DNA from 3 places in the Comamonas sp. w2-DMI genome. Region 1 is predicted to be linked to each of the others. Evidence: predicted binding sites of a transcription regulator. Region 1 holds the regulator's gene; each other region holds the start of a gene.
The links. The regulator FNR, encoded in region 1, switches genes on or off when oxygen is low (the NO sensors DNR and NnrR bind a similar motif). The targets are predictions, from matches to a motif close to TTGATNNNNATCAA.

Region 1 (7,134 bases):
CCACGTCCTTGGCCTGATCGATTTCGGCCAGGCAGCTGTCGACCAGCTCCTCGCTCACCACCCGTGCCTGCGCGGGCGACGGCTGCGCAGTGCGCTCCAGCAATTCGTAGTCGCTGCATACCTGCACAAAGCGCTGCTCGCAGGAGCGGATCCGGTAACGCCACGCATCCACCGAGCGCTTGGCTTCGGCTGCAGGCGCGCTGGCCTCAGCAGGCTCGGGCGCAGGAACCTCGGGCTGGGCCGGCCCGGCCGGCAGGCTGGCGACATCGCTCTTGCTGGGCACGTAGCGTACCGATTGCAGGCCCAGACCTTTGAGCGCCTGGATCTGCTTCTGGGACGTGATCTTGAAGTTATTGACCAGAAAGGGATGGACCAGCCAGCCTACGTCCAACTGGACATACATGCCGACCCGGACCTGCCCGATATCAATAACTACCGAATGATTCACACACACCCATACAGAAGAAGACGTTGCATTATGCTGAGTTCTGCAACCTGCTTGCGCAATATCGCGCGCACTTTCGCCCACAAGCCACGCACAGAACCTGTGACTCCAACAGCGTCACATCCTGTCTATCGGCACCAAAGGCTGGGTCTGTAGACCAAATCCATCCACAAAGCCCAAATTGCGACGCCCACGAGCATGAGGCCGGCCAGGCGGGTGCCCCATTGGGTACGGACGGCGTTGAGGCGCTTTTGGCCCAGGCGCCACGCCAGCGGACCGCCCACCAGCCAAAGCCCGCCGCCGACGGCAAACGCCGCCATGGACAGCGCGCCCTGCCAAGCGCCGCCGCTGAGCGCCGCCACCAGCACGGCCGAATACAGCAGGCCGCAGGGCATGAGCGCCCAGAGATAGCCGGCGGCCAGGCTGCCGCTGGGCGCGGACACCCAGGGCTGTACGCGGCGCCAAGCGGCGCGGCCGGCATTCTCCAGCCAGGCCGGCTGGCGCGCCTGCACCATCATGGCCAGGCCCCAGCCCATCATCGCCACGTGGAGCAGGGTCCAGAAAGGCTGCAGCGCCGTGGTCTGGCTGGTCAGCCAGGACAGGCTCTCCATGGCAATGGCGGCTGCGGCGCCCAGCGTCGCATAGCCGGCCACCCGGCCTGCATGGAACAGGCCTGCGCGCAGCCAGCGCCGGCTGCGCCGGCCGTGGACGCGCACCGGCGCCTCGTGCGCGGCTTGGCCGCGGGTCACCACGCTGCAAGGCGCAGCGCACATGACAAGACAATGGGGCCCACCCACGAGCCCCATGATCAAAGCGGTCCAGACCAGCGATAGCAGCATGCGCTAGATGATCCTCGAAAATCGCGCCCTGTTCCGGTCGGCCTGCAAATATCGGTCGAACAGCATGGCTACTGCGCGCACGAAGAACCAGCCCAGCGCGGTGACCTGGAAGCCCTCCTCGCCGAGTTCCACCAGGCCGTTGCCCTCCATCTCCTTGAGGGCCTGCATCTCCGCAGCGAAGTACTCGCGGAAATTGAGCAGCCAGGCCTGCTCCATGGGCTCGAACAGCACGGCGCCCTGGCACATGATGGACATGATGACCGCACGGCGCACCAGATCGTCGCGCGACAGCGCCAGACCCCGCACCACCGGCAGCTGGCCGCTGTCGAGGGCGTCGTAATACTCTTCCAGCGTCTTGGCATTCTGGCTGTAGGTGGCGCCCACTTTGCCGATGGCCGAGACGCCCAGTGCGATCAGGTCGCAGTCGGGCTGGGTGCTGTAGCCCTGGAAATTGCGGTGCAGCCGGCCCTGGCGCTTGGCCACGGCCAGCGGATCCTCGGGCAGCGCGAAATGGTCCATGCCCACATAGCAATAGCCCGCGCCCATGAAAGCCTCGATGGCGCCCGACAGCATGCGGATCTTGTCCGCGCCCTGCGGCAGCTCGGCGGAGACGATGCGCCGCTGCGGCTTGAAGCGCTCGGGCAGATGGGCATAGGCATACAGCGCGATGCGGTCGGGGCGCAGCGCGTTGACCTGCTCCAGCGTGCGCGCAAAGGACTCGGAGGACTGCCTGGGCAGGCCGTAGATCAGGTCCACATTGATGGAGGCAAAGCCCAGGCGGCGGGCCTCCTGCACCAGAGCGAACACCTGCTCGGCAGGCTGCACGCGGTGCACGGCCTGCTGCACTTCGGGATCGAAGTCCTGCACGCCGAAGCTCAGCCGGTTGAAGCCCAGTGCCTTGAGCGCGGCCAGGCGTTCGTTGCTCACGGTGCGCGGATCGACCTCGATCGAATACTCTCCGCCGGCCTCCAGGCGGAAGTGCCCGCGCAGCAGCTCCATCAAGCGGCGCAGCTCGTCGTCGGAGAAAAAGGTCGGCGTGCCTCCGCCCAGGTGCAGCTGGCTCACGGGCTGGCCCCTGCCGCAGTGCCGGGTGTGCAGGTCGACTTCGCGCGCCAGGTAGTCCAGGTATTCGGCGGCCTTCTCGTGGTGCTTGGTGATGATCTTGTTGCAGGCGCAGTAGTAGCACAGCGAATCGCAGAACGGGACATGCACATACAGCGACAGCGGCAGGGCCCGCGTGGCGCCGAACGGCGCTTGTGCCTTGCGCTGCTGCAGCGCAAGAATGTAGTCCTCGGTACCGAAGGCTTCGACAAAGCGGTCGGCCGTGGGAAACGAGGTGTAGCGCGGCCCGGGTATGTCAAAGCGGCTCAGTAACTCAGGCGTGACAGCGGTCATATTTTCTTGGCAGGATGCGTTTCATGCCCGCAAGCGCTGTACAGTCGGAAAAGGCACTGACAGCAGCGGCATGGCAAGCGCATGATTGGGGTCGGAATATCGGCAATGTGCGCCAAAGCAAGAAAGCCGTCCTTGACGCACATCAAGAGATGCCGAGGCAAGTGCTGCCACAATTTGATTCATCTCATTACCATTGACGAGGTCACTTGCCGGCACGGGCCACCGCCCCTGCCGCCGACGTTTGCCCATGAACCTTCAGACCATCAAAGCATCCTGCTCCAACTGCAACCTGCGCGAACTGTGCATGCCCATGGGCCTGGATGACGAGCAGATGCAGCGCATCGACGCCATCGTGGCCAAACGTCGCAAGGTCAAGCGCGGCAGCCTGCTGTTTCGCAATGGTGAGACCTTCACGTCGCTGTACGCCATCCGCACCGGCTTCTTCAAGACCTGCGTGGCCACCGAGGACGGGCGCGACCAGGTGACGGGCTTCCAGATGGCCGGCGAGATCATCGGCCTGGATGGCATCGTCAACGACCACCACACCTGTGATGCCGTCGCGCTCGAGGATGCCGAGGTCTGCATCATGCCCTTCGACAAGCTGGAGGAACTATCCCGCGAAGTCACGGCCCTGCAGAACCACGTGCACAAGGTGATGAGCCGCGAGATCGTGCGCGAGCACGGCGTGATGCTGCTGCTGGGCAGCATGCGCGCGGAGGAGCGCCTGGCGGCCTTCGTGCTCAACCTCGTGCAGCGCCTGTCGGCGCGCGGCTTTTCCAAGTCGGAGCTGGTGCTGCGCATGACGCGCGAGGAAATCGGCAGCTACCTGGGCCTCAAGCTCGAGACCGTGAGCCGCACTTTCTCCAAGTTCGCCGAGGAAGGCATTGTGGAAGTCAAGCAGCGCCACCTGCGCATTCTGGATACCGAGGCCCTGAAGCGCATCGTCAACAGCCAGCAGTGCCAGAGCTGAGCGGCCCTGTTTGTCCAACAAAAGCCCGCCGGCTTGCGCCGCGGGCTTTTTTCCTGGCCTTCTGGCAACCGCTCAGTCCGGCTGCCAGTCGTGCTCGGCCAGACGGATGGGGGCCGGCCGCGCGATCGCGGCGCCGTTGAGCTCGGCCAGGCTGCGGCCCAGCAGGCTGGTCAGCAGGCTGGAGAACATGGCCACGCCCCAGAACACGAAGAAGGACACCGTGTAGACGGCATTGCGCGACCAGGCGACCGGCTCGCCCGCCAGATGCAGCTCCAGCGGATCGACAAAGGCAAAGACCAGCATTTCCATCACGGCGGCTGCGAGGAACGCAGGCCAGGCAATCCACATCCAGCGCTGAGCGACCATGGGCTGTTCTCCTGAAAGCTCTCATGCGATGGCTGCATTCTGGCCAGCAACCCGGGCGCCAGGCAAGACCGCCGCGGGCATTACCCGAGGCGGGAAACCCTGAAAGCTATCAAAAACAGGAGCTGCTGGCACATGCCTCATCTCCTGTTCCAGAGCAAACTCCTTTGAAGCCCAATGCTTTCAGGCGCAAGCCGCTCTTATTTTTGCCATATTCATGAGGAAGCCCCCGCCTCAGCGGTCCGTGGGGTGGTCTCCGGCGGGCGTGAGCGCATGGTTGCGACCAGTCAGCGCGGGGGCCTGGCTTTTCTCGGCCTCGCTCAGGCGCTTGTTGATCTCCACGCCATGGCGGTAGTAGTCCGGGTCGATCACGGGATCCGGCGCGCGCAAGGCGATATAGGCCGTCACAAAGCCCGCCACCACCACCACGGCGGGGCCGCCGATGACCAGCCAGACATGGGGAAAGCGCCACCAGGGCTTGCCATCCTCGGGATGGGCGCCAGGGGCAGCTCCCGCGGCGGTTCGGGAAGTGTTGGACATGAAGACCTCTTTCGATAGGGGGAAGGCATTGCGGCAATGCCTTCCGGGAACAATGGCAATCAAGGGCAGGCGGCGCCATCAGCGCGGCACTAGGAACACGGCCTTTTCAGCCACGCGGCCGGCGCCCGCGTTGACGGCATCCACGTTGAAGTACACCGTGTGCGATCCAGGTTCGGCGGAGCCATACGGAATCTGCAGTCGTGCGGCAATGCCGCGCGTCTCGGCCGGGCCGACGCTAACTTCGGTTTCGGACGTGACTTCCAGCCCGTCCAGCCCCGTGGCGCTGATGCGGTAACGCTGCTCGGTCTCGGTGGCATTCATGATCTGCAGGCGGTAGACATTTTCCAGCTTGCCGCCGGCCACGATGCGTGAGAGCGATGCGCGGTCGCGGATCACGTCCAGCTTGAGGGGCTGGCGCAGCGCCAGGCTGGCGATCATGGTTGCGCTCAGCGCCAGCAGCACCGCCGAATAGACGAGTACCCGCGGACGGAAGATGCGGCGCAGCGTCTGCACATGCTTCCAGCCGCGCGCAATCGCATTCTGCGTGGTCAGGCGGATCAGGCCGCGCGGATATTCCATCTTGTCCATGACGGAGTTGCAGGCATCGATGCACAGGCCGCAGCCTATGCATTCGTACTGCAGCCCGTTGCGGATATCGATGCCCACGGGGCAGACCTGCACGCACAGCTTGCAGTCGATGCAGTCGCCCAGGCCTTCGGCCTGGTGATCCGCCCCCTTCCTGCGCGGGCCGCGGGCTTCGCCGCGCGCGGCGTCGTAGCTCACGATCATGGTGTCCTTGTCGAACATGGCGCTCTGGAAGCGTGCATACGGGCACATGTACTTGCAGACCTGCTCGCGCATGTAGCCGGCATTGCCGTAGGTCGCGAAGCCATAGAACAGCACCCAGAATATCTGCCAGCCGCCCTGCAGCGCCATCAGCTGCATGCCCAGTTCGCGGATGGGTACGAAGTAGCCGACAAAGGTGAATCCGGTCCATGCCGAGACCGCAATCCACAGCAGCTGCTTGAGCGACTTCTTCCAGAGTTTCTCGAAGGTCCAGCCGCTCTTGTCGATGCGCATGCGGGCGCTGCGGTCGCCCTCCACCTTGCGCTCGATCCACATGAAGATTTCGGTGTACACGGTCTGCGGGCAGGAAAAGCCGCACCACAGCCGACCGGCCACGGCCGTGAACAGGAACAGCGCCAGCGCGCAGATGATGAGCAGGCCAGCGAGGTAGATGAAGTCCTGCGGATACAGTACCAGCCCGAACAGATAGAAGCGCCGCGCCTCCAGGTCGAACAGCACCATCTGGCGCTCGCCCCAGTCGAGCCAGGGCAGGCCATAGAAGACCAGCTGGGTGGCGAACACCATGATCCAGCGCCAGCGCGAGAAAAATCCGGCGACGGAGCGCGAATAGACCTTCTGCTCGGACACGAACATCGGCACTTCGTGGAGCCCGCCCTCGGATTCGACGGGGGTGATCGGGATCACCTTGCGGGGTTTGCCGTGATCGGGTTGCATGGCAGTTCCTTAATATTTTTGTAATTTCTGAAAATGCAAACGCAAAAAAGGCGGCGCCGCCGGCACCGCCTTTCAGACGAGCTTACTGCGGGGCAGCACCGCTCTTGTTCGACAGGCTCCACACATAGGAGGCCAGCACGGCGATCTGCGCTTCGGTCAGCTTTTCCTTCTGGGCCGGCATCTCGTTTTGCTTGCCGTTGTTGACGATGTTCATGATTGCGGCTTCGCCGTAACCGTGCAGCCAGATGTCGTCGGTCAGGTTGGGCGCGCCCATGGCCTGGTTGCCCTTGCCGTCCATGCCGTGGCAGGCGGCACAGGCCACGAACTTGGACTTGCCCAGCGAGGCGCGCACGGAGTCGTGCGGGCTGCCCGACAGGCTCAGCACATAGTGGGCCACGTTGCGCACATCGTCTGCCGTCCCCACCGCCGCGGCCATGGGCGGCATGACGCCGATGCGTCCGTTGGTGATGGTTTCCCTGATCTTCTCGGGCGTGCCGCCATGCAGCCAGTCGCCGTCGGTCAGATTGGGGAAGCTCTTGCCGCCGCGCGCATCGGAGCCATGGCATTGCGCGCAGTTGTTCATGAACAGGCGCTCGCCGATGGCCATGGCCTGCGTGTCCCTGGCCATCTCCTGGGCAGGCATGGACGTGAACCTGGCATACAGCGGCTCCAGGTCCGCCTGGGCCTTGGCCACTTCCTTTTCATAGGCGCCGGTCTGGCTCCAGGCGAGCTTGCCGGTGTAGCTGCCCAGGCCGGGATAGATCGCCAGGTAGGCCAGGCTGAAGACGACGGTGATCACGAACAGCCCCATCCACCATTTGGGCATGGGGTTGTTGAGCTCGCGCAAGTCTTCGTCCCAGACATGGCCCGTGGTGTTGTCCGCCGCCGAAACGACCTTCTTGCGCGCCACCACGATGAGCAGCAGCAGACAGCCAAGAATGCCGAGCAGCGTGAGCGCGACGACATACATCGACCAGAAATTGTTGATGAAATCACTCATGGGATGTTCTCGTTATGTGAGCGGACTCAGTCCTGCAGGAAAGGCAGCTGGGCCGCCTCTT
Region 2 (7,134 bases), 200 kb from region 1:
CATGAAAATCGCTCAAGAAATCCGCGCCGGCAACGTGATCATGCAGGGCAAGGACCCCATGATCGTCCTGAAGACCGAATACGCCCGTGGCGGCCGTGGCGCAGCTACCGTGCGCATGAAGCTCAAGTCCCTGCTGGGCAACATGGGCACCGAAGTGGTCTTCAAGGCCGACGACAAGATCGACAACGTGATCCTGGACAAGAAGGAGTGCACCTACTCCTACTTCGCCGACCCCATGTACGTCTGGATGGACTCCGAATACAACCAGTACGAAGTGGAAGCCGCCAACATGGGCGATGCCATCAGCTACCTGGAAGACGGCATGGAAGCCGAAGTCGTGTTCTACGACGGCAAGGCCATCTCCTGCGAACTGCCCACCACCGTGGTGCGTGAAATCACCTGGACCGAACCTGCCGTCAAGGGCGACACATCGGGCAAGGTGCTCAAGCCCGCCAAGATCGCCACCGGCTTCGAAGTGGCCGTACCTCTGTTCGTGGACCAGGGCGACAAGGTCGAAATCGACACCCGCACCGGCGAATACCGCAAGCGCGTCTAAGCTGCGCCTGCGCTCCCCTGCAAAGCCCCTGGCAGCCCGTCTGCCAGGGGCTTTTTCTTTGCCGGGCCAGCATTGCACAATATTTACCCGGATTTAATTGACTTCATATTTTTACACGGGTAATATTTAGCACCATGCCGCTGCATCTTGGGAGGCCGCTGTGGGCCCAGAGGTCAGCGGCATGATCTTTCACCGCCACTGCCGGATAGGACAAGCACATTGACAGGAGAGGCCTTTGCGCAACACATCGAGGTCCTCCCCCAGGACATGCGAAGCTACCTGCACCCGATCAGCCAGCTGGCCGAGACCCCTGCAGAACTGAAGGCTCTGCAGGCCTCCAATTTCTCGTCGCAATACCAGACACACAACACATGACGAAGTCCGACAACGCCCTGCCGCAGGCCGCCGCGCCTGCTCTGCCCGCTCCCGCAGGCCCGCCCATCGCCTCCGGCAGCCAGCCCTTGTGGCGCATCTTTCTGGTGTTCCTCGGGCCCATGGTCCTGGCCAACATCCTGCAGTCGCTGTCCGGCACCATCAACAGCGTCTTCATCGGCCAGATGCTGGGCGTACAGGCACTGGCTGCGGTCGCGGCCTTCTTCCCTGTGATGTTCCTGTTCATTGCCTTCGTGATCGGCCTGGGCGCAGGCGCCTCGGTATTGGTCGGCCAGGCCTACGGTGCACGCCTGCAGGACAAGCTGCGCGCCATCGCCGGCACGGCCATGTGCGTGGGCGTGCTGTTCGGCGCCCTCGTCGCCCTGTTCGGCGGCCTGTTCACCGAGCCGCTGATGCGCCTGCTGGGTACGCCGCCCGACATCATGGAGCAGGCCACGCTGTATTCGCGCATCGTGCTGCTGGGCATGCCCGGGCTGTTCCTGTTCCTGCTGGCCACCTCGCTGCTGCGCGGCGTGGGCGACACGGTCTCTCCCATGCTGGCATTGCTGATCTCCACGGCCACGGGCCTCATCTGCACACCGGCGCTGATCGCGGGCTGGGGCGGTCTGCCGCGCTTGGGCGTGGCCAGCGCGGGCGTGTCAATGATCATCGGCTTCACGCTGGCCCTGGCCTGGCTGTGCTGGCGACTGCGCCACATTGCCAGCCCGCTGGCACCCAACGCTGCGCTGTGGAAGGCGATGCGCATCGACAGGGCACTGCTCAAGAGCATTCTGCGCGTGGGCATTCCCACGGGAGTGCAGATGATTGCCTCGTCCCTGGCTGGCCTGGTCGTCGTCTCCCTGGTCAACGGCTTCGGCTCCAGCGCCACGGCGGCCTACGGCGCGGTCAACCAGATCAACTCGTTCGCCCAGTTTCCCGTGATCTCGGTGGCCATCACGGCATCCATACTCGGTGCGCAGGCCATCGGCGCGGGCCACAGCGAGCGACTGGGAATCATCACCGCCACGGCCATCCGCATGAACCTTGCTCTGGGGACGGCCCTGGCGCTGATCGGCAGCCTGTTCGCCCGGCCGCTGCTGGGCCTGTTCATCACCGACGAGCAGGTGCTGGCGCTGGCGATCGAGCTGCTGTACATCGTGCTGTGGAGCGGGCTGCTGCTGGGCTGCTTCATTGCGCTGTCCTCGGTCATGCGTGCCAGCGGCGACGTGGTCATTCCGACGGCCATCACCATCACGGTGCTGGCCGTGCTGGAGCTGCCGCTGGCCTGGTGGCTCAGCCGCAGCTTCGGCCTCATGGGCATCTGGATGGCTTTTCCGCTGTCCTACACCATCACTCTGGGCCTGCAGACCGCCTACTACCGGCTGGTCTGGAAGAAAAAGCCGATCCGAAGAATGGTCTGATGCAGGAAAAGCAAAAGGCTTCCCGAGGAAAGCCTTTTGCCTGCATGACCGCTCAGGCGTTCAGGTCGAGCACGACGCGGCCTTCGATCCTGCCCGCGTGCATGCGGGAGAAGATGTCGTTGATGTTCTCCAGCCGGTCGGTGGTCACCGTGGCCCTGACCTTGCCCATGGCCGCGAAGTCCAGCGACTCCTGCAAATCCAGCCGCGTGCCCACGATGGAGCCGCGCACGGTCACGCCGCTGAGCACCATGTTGAAAATGGGCAGCGGGAAGCTGCCGGGCGGCAGGCCGTTGAGCGACACCGTGCCGCCGCGCCGCACCATGCCCAGCGCCTGCTCGAAGGCCTGGGGCGACACGGCCGTCACCAGGGCGCCGTGGGCTCCGCCAATCTCCTTCTTGAGGTAGGCTGCCGGGTCCGTGGTCAGGGCGTTGACCGTGACCTGCGCCCCCAGGCGCCGGGCCAGCTCCAGCTTGGCATCGTCCACATCCACGGCCGCTACATTCAGGCCCATGGCCTTGGCATATTGCACGGCCATATGGCCCAGGCCACCGATGCCCGAGATCACCACCCAGTTGCCGGGCCTGGTGTCGGTGACCTTCAACCCCTTGTAGACGGTGACGCCCGCGCACAGCACCGGAGCGATCTCGATGAGGTCCACATTGCCGGGCAGCAGGCCCACGAAATTGGCATCGGCCAGCGCATACTGCGCAAAGCCGCCGTTGACGGAGTAGCCGGTGTTCTTCTGCTGCTCGCACAGCGTCTCCCAGCCGCCCAGGCAATGCTCGCAATGGCCGCAGGCCGTGTACAGCCACGGAATGCCGACGCGGTCGCCTTCCTTGACATGGGTGACACCCGCACCGACGGCAGCCACATAGCCCACGCCTTCATGGCCCGGGATGAAGGGCGGATTGGGCTTGACCGGCCAGTCGCCATGCGCGGCATGCAAGTCGGTATGGCAGACGCCGCAGGCTTCGATCTTCACCAGCACGTGGCCGGGATCAGGCCGGGGCACCGGGACTTCTTCAATGGTCAGGGGCTTGCCAAACTCCCGCACCACAGCGGCCTTCATGGTCCTGTTCATTCGCGCCATCCTTTCACTGCTACAAACGATATGGACAGCATCTCAGCGAACAGGCCGCTCCGCCCTGATGAAGATCAAGGCTCCCCGCAAAGCAAAAAAGGCAGGGGGGCCCTGCCTTTTTTGCTTGGCCGCCAGCGCGCCTCAGACCGGCTGGCCCACCAGATCGTGGCCCTGCGTGCCCACAATCTTCACATTGATCAGCTCGCCCACCTTGTAGGTCTTGCTGGCCTTCTCGGGCGGCAGCAGATGGACCACGCCGTCGATCTCCGGAGCATCGGCATAGGTACGGCCCACGCCTCCCTTCTTGCCCAGGCCGATGGACTTGTCCACCAGCACCTTCATGACCTGGCCCACGCGGCGCTGCAGCCGCTGGATGGATACCTCCTCGGCCACCTCCATGAAGCGCGCGCGGCGCGCCTCGCGCACTTCCTCGGGCAGCATGCCGGGCAGCTCGTTGGCCGTCGCGCCTTCCACGGGGCTGTAGGCAAAGCAGCCGGCACGGTCGATCCCGGCCTCGCGGATGAAATCCAGCAGATGCTCGAACTCCTCCTCCGTCTCGCCAGGGAAGCCGGCAATGAAGGTGGAGCGGATCACCAGCTCGGGGCAGACTTTGCGCCATTCGCGGATGCGCTCCAGGTTCTTCTCGCCGCTGGCCGGGCGCTTCATGCGCTTGAGGACATCAGGGTGGCTGTGCTGCAGCGGCACGTCCAGATAGGGCAGCACCAGGCCCTGCGCCATCAGCGGCAGGATGGCGTCCACCGTGGGATAGGGGTACACATAGTGCAGCCGCACCCAGGCGCCGTGCTGTGCGGCCAGCTTGCCCAGTTCCTCGGTCAGCTCCAGCATGCGGGTCTTGACCGGCTTGCCGTCCCAAAAGCCCGTGCGGTACTTCACGTCCACGCCGTAGGCCGAGGTGTCCTGGCTGATGACCAGCAGCTCCTTGACGCCGCCTTCGAACAGTGCCTTGGCTTCCTTGAGCACGTCGCCGATCGGGCGCGAGACCAGATCGCCGCGCATCGAGGGAATGATGCAGAAGGTGCAGCGGTGGTTGCAGCCTTCGGAAATCTTCAGGTAGGCATAGTGCTTGGGCGTGAGCTTGATGCCGGCTTCGCCGATGGCCCCCGGGATTCCACCGGGGATCAGGTCCACGAAGGGATCGTGCGGCTTGGGCAGGTGGGTGTGGACGGCATCCATCACCTCCTGCGTGGCATGCGGGCCGGTCACGGCCAGCACGCTGGGGTGCACTTCGGCCACCATGCTGCCGCCTTCCTTGCCCGACTTGGCGCCCAGGCAGCCCGTCACGATCACCTTGCCGTTGGCGGCCAGCGCCTCGCCGATGGTATCCAGGCTTTCCTTGACCGCGTCATCGATGAAGCCGCAGGTATTGACGATGACCAGGTCCGCTCCCTCGAAGGTCTTGGAGGTCTGGTAGCCCTCGGCGCTGAGCTGCGTGAGGATCAGCTCGCTGTCGGTCAACGCCTTCGGACATCCGAGGGATACGAAGCCGACCTTGGGCGCCGCCTGTGTGGGGGTGTTGTGTTCGCTAGTCATTGATGTGCTTTAAATCCTTGCGCCCCGGCCGGACAGGACAGCAGCGCGTACGGCCCATCCATGCCCGGCGAGCCAAAACCAACCCTCGATTTTAACGGTGGGCCTGCAACCGTGCTCCAGCACGGCCATGCGCCCGGCCCTGTCTCTGCAGGATTTGCCATGAAAAATGCCGCTCACCGGCATCGGTGAGCGGCACTTCCCCTAGGGGCGGTTCCGGAGCGCTCTTCCCATGGAATGAGGCGCCCGGTGCCTGGGCAGTTACTTCTTCAGCAGATGCTTGAGCGCATTCTGCAGGCGGCGGGCCGAGGCTTCGTCGCGGGCGCTGGCCAGTACCTGCGCTGCATCCTGGCCCCAGGTTTCCTGGGGCGAAGGATCGTTGCGGCGCGTGAGCATCTGCAGTTGCAGCGCGCGGCGGGCGGCCAGCTGGTCGGCCGGCGTGGGCACGTCGGCGGCCATTTCCAGGCGCAGCAGCGCCTGCGAAGCATCACCCTTGGGAGCGGATGCAATGGCCTGGGACCAGGCAGAACGCACAGGTGCCGTCACGCGGCCGCCCAGTTGCTGGGCCGAAGGCAGTTGCGACGCATCGCGCGCTTCCCAGGCGCTCATCAGCTGGCTCAGCGCCTCGCCGTGGGCCTGGGCCGCCAGCTTGCGCAAGGCTTCCTGGGCATGCTCCATGGCCTCGCGCTGGGCGCGGAAGGCCGGATCGGCCAGGCGCGGACCGCGCTCCTCGCGGGCGAAGTCACGCCCGCCGCGGCCGGCATCGCGGCCACGCTCGCCACCGCGGGCATCGCGACCACGGCCGGCATCCCTGCGGTCGCCGGGACGGCCTGCACCGGGACGGCCGGAGACAGCGGCTGCCGCATCCTTTTTCATGCCGGGGCGATCGTCGCCACGCACGGCCACGACGGGACGGGCAGGCTGGGCCGGTGCTTGCGCTTCCGAAGCGTCGGACGCTTGCTCCGTCTGGCTTTGCGCCTGATTCTGCTGCGCGTCTGCGACGGCCTGGCTCTTGAGCACGGATTCGAGCTCGGCCATGGCTGCGCGGATCTGCTGCGCATCGCCGCTGGCATTGGCCGCCTCGACGGCCTTCGAAGCTTCCAGCACGCGGCGATCGCGTTCGGACAGCTCGGCTGCGGCACGCGGGCCGCGCTCGCTGCCCTTGCGGTTGAAGGCTTCGTCCAGCGGCTTGCGGAAGGCATCCCACAACTTTTGCTCGTGCTTGCGGTCCAGCGGCACGGCCTGGGCCTCGGCCTGCCAGCGCTGCTGCAGGGCCTTGACGGCATCGATGCGCAGGCTGGGCGCAGCGCCCAGGGCCGTGGCTTCTTCGATCATGGCATGGCGGCGCTGCAGGCTGGCCTTTTGCGCGGCATGCAGCGGCGCTTCGGCTGCAGCCATGGCCTGCTTGAACAGCGGCTGCAATTCGGCAAACAGCTTTTCGCCGATGTGGCCGCTCTCGCGCCAGCGCTCGGCAAACTGCCGCAGCGCGCGGGCCATGCCCTTCCAGTCTTCGCTGGCGGCATGCTCGGCCGCCCAGGCCTTGATTTCCTCGATCAGGGCCAGGCGCAGGGCCTTGGCCTGGCTGCTGTCCTGGCGCACCTTCTCATGCCAAGCCTCGACAACCTTGTAGGCCGCGTTGCAGGCCTCGTCGAACTTCTTCCACAGCGCATGGTTGGCCACCGCACCCTGGTCGGCCTGCTTCCACTGCTCGCGCAGGCTGCGCAGGGTTTCCTGGATCTTGCGGCCGCCCAGGGCCTGGCCTTCAGGGCGGTTGATCAGGCCTTCGGCCTTGGCCACCAGCTCCTCGCGCAGCTTGTCGGCATTCTGGCGCTGCCAGCCTTCGGCTTCGCCGGCAGCCACCAGGGCTTCGTGCACTTCGCTCACCAGCGCGTCGTCCACAAAGCGGCCATGGGACTTGATGGCGGCGCGCATGGCCTGCACGGCGGCAGAGCCGGCCTTGCCGGCAGCGGTTTCTTCCTTGAGAGCCTGCAGCGCCTGTCCGATGGCGGCCTTGGCGGCTTCCACCTGCTCGGGCGAAGGCTTGCCTCGGCCGCCGGCTGCGGCACGGCCCGCAGCTGCGGGCTTGGCGGCTTCCGCAGGCGCAGCCTCGGGCGGCAGGCCGCGCGCCACGCGGATCTCATCGGCCCATACAGGCA
Region 3 (7,134 bases), on a different contig from region 1:
ATCTTGCAACAACAGCTTCAAGCCATCGCGCCCGTGGGCCGCAACCGCAGCCAGACCCGATCGGTCTGCTGCTCGCTGGCGCAGCAGCCACCCTGCTGCGCACCGCGCGCGATGGATGGTGCAGACATGCCGGTACCGCATGCTGCCTCCCCGGTAAAGACAAATACCCATTGATGGCGGAACCACCCTCCCCGATCATCGAAAAGCCCACCTTCCGTGACCCCCAGGCCTGCCATGCGCAACGCACGACAGGCTTTTTGCAGTGACGGGCCGCCGCGCCAAAAGCCGGCTTGCCGCGACTGCGCCCCCGAATCGTCCCTGGAGTTTCTTTTTCATGTTTCGCCAACTGATCACCTGCACGGCCATGGCCGCCACGCTGGGCCTGAGCTTTTCCGCGGCCGCGCAAGGCCCGGCCACCGACTACCCCAACAAGCCCGTGCGCCTGATCGTGCCCTTCCCGCCCGGCGGCGGCACCGACATCCTCTCGCGTGTGATCTCCAACAAGCTCACCGAAGTCAGCCACTGGACCGTGGTGCCCGACAACCGCGCCGGCGCGGGCGGCACCATCGGCATCACCGAGGCCGTGAAAGCGGCGCCCACGGGCTACGACATGGTCATGGGCCAGAAGGACAACGTGGTCCTCGGCCCCTATCTGTACAAGAACCTGCCCTGGAACCCCACCAAGGACCTGACGCCCGTGGCCCATGTGGCCTACACCCCCATCGTGATCGCCACGGCCGCCAACTCGCCCTACAAGACGCTGGCCGACGTGGTGGCCGCCGCCAGGAAGGCGCCCGCCAAGATCACCTACGGCTCGCCGGGCAACGGCACCAGCATCCATCTGGCCGGCGTGATGCTGGAAAAGGCTGCGGGCATCCAGCTCACGCACGTGCCCTACAAGGGCTCCAACCCGGCCATGATGGACGCGCTGGCGGGCAACGTGGACCTTCTGGTGTCCTCCGTGCCTTCGGCCATCGGCCAGATCAAGTCCGGCAAGCTGCGTGCCATCGCGGTGACCTCCGCGGCCCGCTCCACCTCGCTGCCCGATGTGCCGACCCTGGCCGAATCCGGTCTCAAGGGCTTCAACGTCAGCACCTGGTACGGCCTGTTCATGCCCAGGGGCACGCCGGCGCCCGTCGTCAACAAAGTCAATGCCGAAGTGAACAAGCTGCTGGCCATGCCTGAAGTACGGGAAGCCATCCAGACCCAGGGCGCCGAGCCCCAGGCCATGAGCGTGGAAGCCTTCGACAAATTCTTCCAGGCCGACTTCAAGGCCAACAAGGCGATCGTGGAAGCCTCTGGCGCGAAGATTGAGTGACCCCCTGAGCGGCTCTTGCTCGGTGTCTCTTTGTTGGAGCGAGCCCGTTTTAAAGGCTGTGCTCTGTGCAATAAAAAAGACCTCCTCGGAGGTCTTTTTGATTTGATGGGGAACGCTTATTCGCGGACCACGAGCACGGGAATGCGCACGGCGCCCAGCACGCGCTGGGTCACGCTGCCCAGCATCAGCTTTTCCAGGCCGCGGCGGCCCTGGGAGCCCATGACGATGAGATCGGCGCCGCTGCTTTCCATCACGCGCACGATGCCGTCGTGCACCGCATGGCCTTCGCCGACAACGGTGGAAACGGCCACGCCCGCCTCGTCCATCAGGGCCTTGACGGCATCCAGCGCGGTATTGGCTTCGGCCGTGGCCGCGCTCAGGTACTGGGATTGGCCGTAGGCGAAATCGGCGCCCACGCCGGTGAACGGATAGGGATCGATCACATAGACCGCCGTCACCGCGCTGCCAAAGACCTTGGCCAGCTCGGCCGCCTTGCGGGCCGCCAGCAGCGAGGGCTTGGAGCCATCCACCGGAACCAGGATGTGCTTGAACATGGACATGTTTTCTCCTTCGATAGCATGGCGGCATCACCGGGAACAGAAATCTGCGCCATCCGCCGCCGGTTCAATGAAGCTCAGTCTGAACCCCATCATGCCTCAGCATCTTGATGCACATCAACCTTGCCGTCGAAGAAAGCCCGCATCCGGCACGGGGCAGCGCCTAGCTCCGCTTCAGGCCGCGTCCACCACCTCGGCGCCCTGGAAATTGCCGCGCCGGTAGGTCAGCACCAGGGTATCGCGCACGCCGCCGGCCTGCGCCGGCTGGATGGGCGTGGTCTCGTGGATCATGCGCGCATCGTCCAGCAGCATCACCGACCAGGGTTCGGTCAGCGTGAAGCGCATGCCGCTCGGGCCCGTGGCTTCGAAGACGCGGGTCTCGCCGCCCTTCACGCCCTGGCGGGCGACCAGGATCACCGCCACCAGGTCCACGCCGTCGCGGTGCGCGCCTTCGGGCGTGGGCCGGCCTATGCCATCCGTGGTGTCGATACGGAACTGGTGCGACTCCACAAACCAGCGCTCGTGGCCGCCGTCGGCGCAGAACACCTGATCAGCCAGCCCGGCCAGCTTTTCCAGCAGCCGGGCCCAGACCGGGCTTTGCGTCGTGGCGTCGGGCATGGGATCGAACATGCGCTGCATGCCGCCGTGCAGGGCGTTGTATTCCACGGGCTGCCAATGGGCACGGTGGGGCACCTGCTGCAGCGATCCGGCCTGGGCCACGAAACAGGAATGGCGCCGGCGCCGGTAGCGTCCGCCATCCTTGAGAAAGGCATCGGGCGGCAGGCTCTGCCAGTCGGCATCCAGCGCATGCAGCTGGTCCAGGTCGGCACCGATCCAGTGCGCGAAGTCCTGCGGCGCCAGCACGGCATAGCCGCTGTCGCGCAGGGACTGGGCTGCCCGGTCCGCAGCGATGTAGGGAGGTGGAAACATGATTTGCGCCATAAGGCCGGCAAGCTTACTCCCGGCGCGCTGCGCCGGGGCCTGATCGGACATCAATATTTGCGCAAGGCTGCAGCAACCAATTTGCATCGATGGCCGTGCAGCGAGGCGGCATGGGCCGCCCGAAGCGGCCCGTGCGCAAGCCTTGCGGCCTCAGACCAGCGGCAGGCCCACGTAGTTTTCGGCCAGCGAAGTGGCGCCGGCCCGGGAGTGGACGATATAGTCCAGTTCGGCCTCCTGCACCCTGGTGTTGAACTCGCCCTCGCCGGGGAAGTTGTGCAGCATGGAGGTCATCCACCACGAGAAGCGCTCGGCCTTCCAGACCCGACGCAGGCATTGCTCGGAGTAGCGGTCTATGCCTTCGCTGCTCCTGTCCTGGTAGAACTCGGCAAACGCGCGCGACAGATAGCCCACGTCGGAGGCGGCCAGATTCAGGCCCTTGGCGCCCGTGGGCGGCACGATGTGGGCCGCGTCGCCGGCCAGGAACATGCGGCCGAAGCGCATGGGCTCGGTCACGAAGCTGCGCAGCGGCGCAATGCTTTTCTCCAGCGAGGGGCCGGTCACCAGGTGGGCGCGGGCCTCGGGGTCCAGGCGCTTCTTGAGCTCTTCCCAGAAGGCCTCGTCGCTCCAGTCCTCGACCTTGTCGGTCAGCGGCACCTGCAGGTAGTAGCGGCTGCGCGTGGCACTGCGCTGGCTGCACAGCGCAAAGCCGCGCTCGGTGTTGGCATAGATCAGTTCGTGCGAGACCGGTGGCGTGTCCGACAGCAGGCCCAGCCAGCCGAAGGGGTAGACCTTCTCGAAGGTCTTGACCTTGTCCTGGGGCGCGCTGGCGCGGCAGATGCCGTGAAAGCCGTCGCAGCCGGCGATGAAATCGCATGCGATCTCGTGCACCTGGCCGTCTTTCTCGTAACGCACCTTGGGGTGTTCGCTCTCGAAGTCGACAGGCTGCACGTTCTGTGCCTCGTACACCGTGGTCAGGCCTTCGGCGGCGCGCACTTGCATCAGGTCGCGCGTCACCTCGGTCTGGCCGTAGACCATGACGCGCTTGCCGCCCGTCAGGCCGTGCAGGTCGATGCGGTGGCGCTTGCCCTTGAACAGCAGCTCGATGCCGTCGTGCGGCAGGCCTTCCTCGTTCATGCGGGCATCGGCGCCGGCCTGCCGCAGCAGGTCCATGGTCACCTGCTCCAGCACGCCGGCGCGGATGCGGCCGAGCACGTAATCGGCACTGCGCTGCTCCACGATGATGTTGTCTATGCCGGCCTTGTAGAGCAGCTGGCCCAGCAGCAGGCCCGAGGGACCTGCACCGATGATGGCGACTTTGGTGCGCATGGTGTCTGTATCTCCTTGTTCTCCGTCAACAGGTGCCGCATCTGCGTTGGAATGCGACCCATGGCCCAAGCCTAGTTTTGTGCTGCGTCAAACAGGAGAGCCATCGCATGCAATTGCGCGATAATCGCGCAAAGCAGCCGGCAATCGCACAAAATGCGCACCCATGCCCGGCCACACTCCCGGCCTCCACCACCTTCCGCCCGCTTTTCCGCAACCTCCATGCCCTCCGCCAGCCTGCCCCCCATCGCCGCCGCCGACTACATTGCGGGCCTGGCCAAGGGCCTGGCCGTGCTGGAGAGCTTCGACACCGAGCGCCAGCGCCTGAACGCCACCATGGCCGCCGAGCGCGCCGGCATCACGCGCGCCGCGGCGCGCCGGCACCTGCTCACGCTGGCCCATCTCGGCTATCTGGAAACCGACGGCAGCCACTACTGGCTGGCGCCCAAGGTGCTGCAGCTGTCGGGCGCCTATCTGGCCTCCGCGCGGCTGCCGCGCATCGTGCAGCCGGTGCTGCACCGGCTGGCCGCGCAGACCGGGCTTTCGTATTCCTGCGTGGTGCGCGAAGGGCGCGAAGTCGTCATCGTGGCGCGCAGCGCCGTGCACGAACAGGGCGAACGCCTCATGGCCCACGGCCTGCACCTGGGCACAAGGCTGCCGGCCCATGCCACCTCCACGGGCCGCGTGCTGCTGGCGGCGCTGGCGCCCGCGGACCTGGACGAATGGCTGCAGACCCATGACCTGCCCCGGCTCACCGCCCATACGGTGACGGATATGGCAGCGCTCAAGGCCGTGCTCGAAGAGGTGCGCAGGCTTGACTACTGCGTGGCGCAGGAGGAGCACGAACTCGCCATCCAGGCCCTGGCCGTGCCGCTGCGCGACATGCAGGGCAACACCGTGGCCGCGCTCAACGTGGTGACCTCCTCGCGCCGCATGACGGCGGCCAGCCTGCACAAGGACATCCTGCCGCTGCTGCAGGAAGGTGCCAGAACCCTGCGCCCGCTGATCTGAAGTGCTATCGATCCGGAATCTGTCTGCGCCTTGCCGCATTCAATTCCAAATACATATCGCGCTACAAAAAAGAGCTATCCGGTGCGAGATGCACCTTTTTTCATAGCATCACAAGCCACCACCGGCATCGCCCCTTTCGCCAGGAACATCGAGCAAGGGCCGGGCCGGCCGCGCCGTCCCGCCGCGGGAGCGCCCAGCCGAAGATGTCGTCCCCTCCGGGGGAAGCCGCGCAGCGGCTCAGGGGGATCAATTCGTTCCGCTCTCCACCGCGCACACCTGCAGGCTCAGCCGGCGCAGCAGCTCGGCCGTGCGGCGGATCAGCGGCGTGGCCTTTTTCTTGGCCGACTGCACCAGGCACAGCGTGCTCACGATATGCGGCGACTTGATCGGCACGCCGACCAGCGAGGCATCCATGTCGTGGCCGCGCATGGCGCTGTCGGTCAGTGCGGCATAGCCATAGCCGCCGCGCACCAGGTCGAGGATGGCCGGCACGCTGGACACTTCCCAGACCACATTGAGCTTGACCTGCGACAGCGTGGCCTGGGCCTCCATGAGCTTGCGGAAGATCTGGCCACGCTGGGGCATGATCAGCGGGAACTCGTCCAGGTGCGAGAACGGCACGCTGCTGTGCCCGCCCAGCTTGCTGGCCGGGCCGATCAGGCACAGGCGCTCCTCCAGCACCGGCGCCACCTCGATGTGCGGATGCGGCTCGGGCGTGTAGACGAGGCCCAGGTCCATGCGGCCCGACGTCAGCCACTCGGTGATGTTCACGGAAAAGCCCTCGACCACGGCCAGGCGCGCCTTGGGCATGTCGCGGCTGAAGCCGTCGATCAGCGGCAGCGTCAGCCGCCGCGCCAGGCTGGGCGGCAGGCCCACGGTGATGCGGCCCACGGGCTCGTCGCGCTGGCTGCCCAGGTCTTCCTTGGCCAGGGCCACGCGCTGCATGATGGCGTGGCCGTGCTCGAGCAGGCGGCGCCCCGCATCGGTCAGCGTCACGCCGCGGCCGGTGCGGATCAGCAGCGTCTCGCGCAGCTCGGTCTCCAGCGCACGCACCTGGCGGCTCAGCGCGGGCTGGGCCGTGTCCAGCAAGACCGCGGCCTTGCTGAAGCTGCCGGTTTCGGCCACATGGACAAAGGTTTCTATCTGCTGAAGATTCATCGCGCACCACACAAAGCAAGCTATGCCATTTTGCTATAGCTGTTAGCCTGGGGCCGCGCTAGGTGAATTGCGACCGGATGTCACAATCCGTTCGACCGGCGCCAGGGCCAATGCGTCGGCAACAGACATTCAATATGCGCGAGCGCCCTGCCGCAACGGCCGGCCAACGCGCGAACCTCAACGACAGACAGATGGACCGCTCGCGGTCCCGGGAGACAAAAACATGAGCCAACGCTCGTTCCAGATGAACCGCCGCCAGGCAGCGCTTGCCCTCGCCTCCATGGCCGCAGGCTGCGCCATGCCCGCTTTTGCGCAGGCCGATGCCGCCAAGTGGCCCACCAAGGCCTCGCGCATCATCAACCCCTTCCCCGTGGGCGGCGGCCCGGACGGCCTCTCGCGCCTCGTGGCCGACAAGCTGGGCCGCGCCTGGGGCCAGCCCGTGGTGGTGGAAAACCGCCCCGGCGGCAACGGCTTCATCGCCATCGAAGCCTTCAAGCGCGGCGCCACCGACGGCACGGACATGATCCAGCTGGACAACGTGCACATCGCGGCCTACCCCCACCTGTTCAAGAAGCTGCCGTACAACCTGGACAAGGATTTCGACATCCTGATGCCGCTGTTCCGCAACTACTTCTTCGTCTGCGTGCCGGTGGACAGCCCGTACAAGACCATGGCCGACCTGATCGCCGACGCCAAGGCCCACCCCGGCAAGCTCAACTACGGCTCCTGGTCCGTGGGCAACCCGGTGCACCTGGGATCGGCCCTGCTGGAGAGCATGACCGGCACCAAGATGGAGCACGTGATCTACAAGGAAACCAGCCAGCT

Region 2: the regulator FNR is predicted to act here: its motif matches at 3,495-3,508, upstream of adhP (alcohol dehydrogenase AdhP).
Region 3: the regulator FNR is predicted to act here: its motif matches at 1,983-1,996, upstream of V8Z74_RS18960 (universal stress protein).

What each region holds. Positions count from the first base shown of each region.
Region 1 covers NZ_JBANEL010000003.1:221,660-228,793, reverse strand. Annotated here, with positions in the region: gene V8Z74_RS05560 (cyclic di-GMP phosphodiesterase) at 1-448, opposite strand, end outside; gene V8Z74_RS05555 (sulfite exporter TauE/SafE family protein) at 574-1,284, opposite strand; gene hemN (oxygen-independent coproporphyrinogen III oxidase) at 1,288-2,679, opposite strand; gene fnr (fumarate/nitrate reduction transcriptional regulator Fnr) at 2,927-3,649, shown strand; gene V8Z74_RS05540 (hypothetical protein) at 3,722-4,015, opposite strand; gene V8Z74_RS05535 (FixH family protein) at 4,247-4,552, opposite strand; gene ccoG (cytochrome c oxidase accessory protein CcoG) at 4,631-6,073, opposite strand; gene ccoP (cytochrome-c oxidase, cbb3-type subunit III) at 6,156-7,073, opposite strand; gene V8Z74_RS05520 (cbb3-type cytochrome oxidase subunit 3) at 7,100-7,134, opposite strand, start outside.
Region 2 covers NZ_JBANEL010000003.1:23,602-30,735, reverse strand. Annotated here, with positions in the region: gene efp (elongation factor P) at 2-556, shown strand; gene V8Z74_RS04565 (MATE family efflux transporter) at 928-2,349, shown strand; gene adhP (alcohol dehydrogenase AdhP) at 2,402-3,430, opposite strand; gene rimO (30S ribosomal protein S12 methylthiotransferase RimO) at 3,572-4,981, opposite strand; gene V8Z74_RS04550 (DUF349 domain-containing protein) at 5,240-7,134, opposite strand, start outside.
Region 3 covers NZ_JBANEL010000020.1:40,981-48,114, reverse strand. Annotated here, with positions in the region: gene V8Z74_RS18965 (Bug family tripartite tricarboxylate transporter substrate binding protein) at 335-1,318, shown strand; gene V8Z74_RS18960 (universal stress protein) at 1,435-1,872, opposite strand; gene V8Z74_RS18955 (2OG-Fe dioxygenase family protein) at 2,050-2,817, opposite strand; gene pobA (4-hydroxybenzoate 3-monooxygenase) at 2,968-4,143, opposite strand; gene V8Z74_RS18945 (IclR family transcriptional regulator domain-containing protein) at 4,363-5,151, shown strand; gene V8Z74_RS18940 (LysR family transcriptional regulator) at 5,398-6,309, opposite strand; gene V8Z74_RS18935 (Bug family tripartite tricarboxylate transporter substrate binding protein) at 6,533-7,134, shown strand, end outside.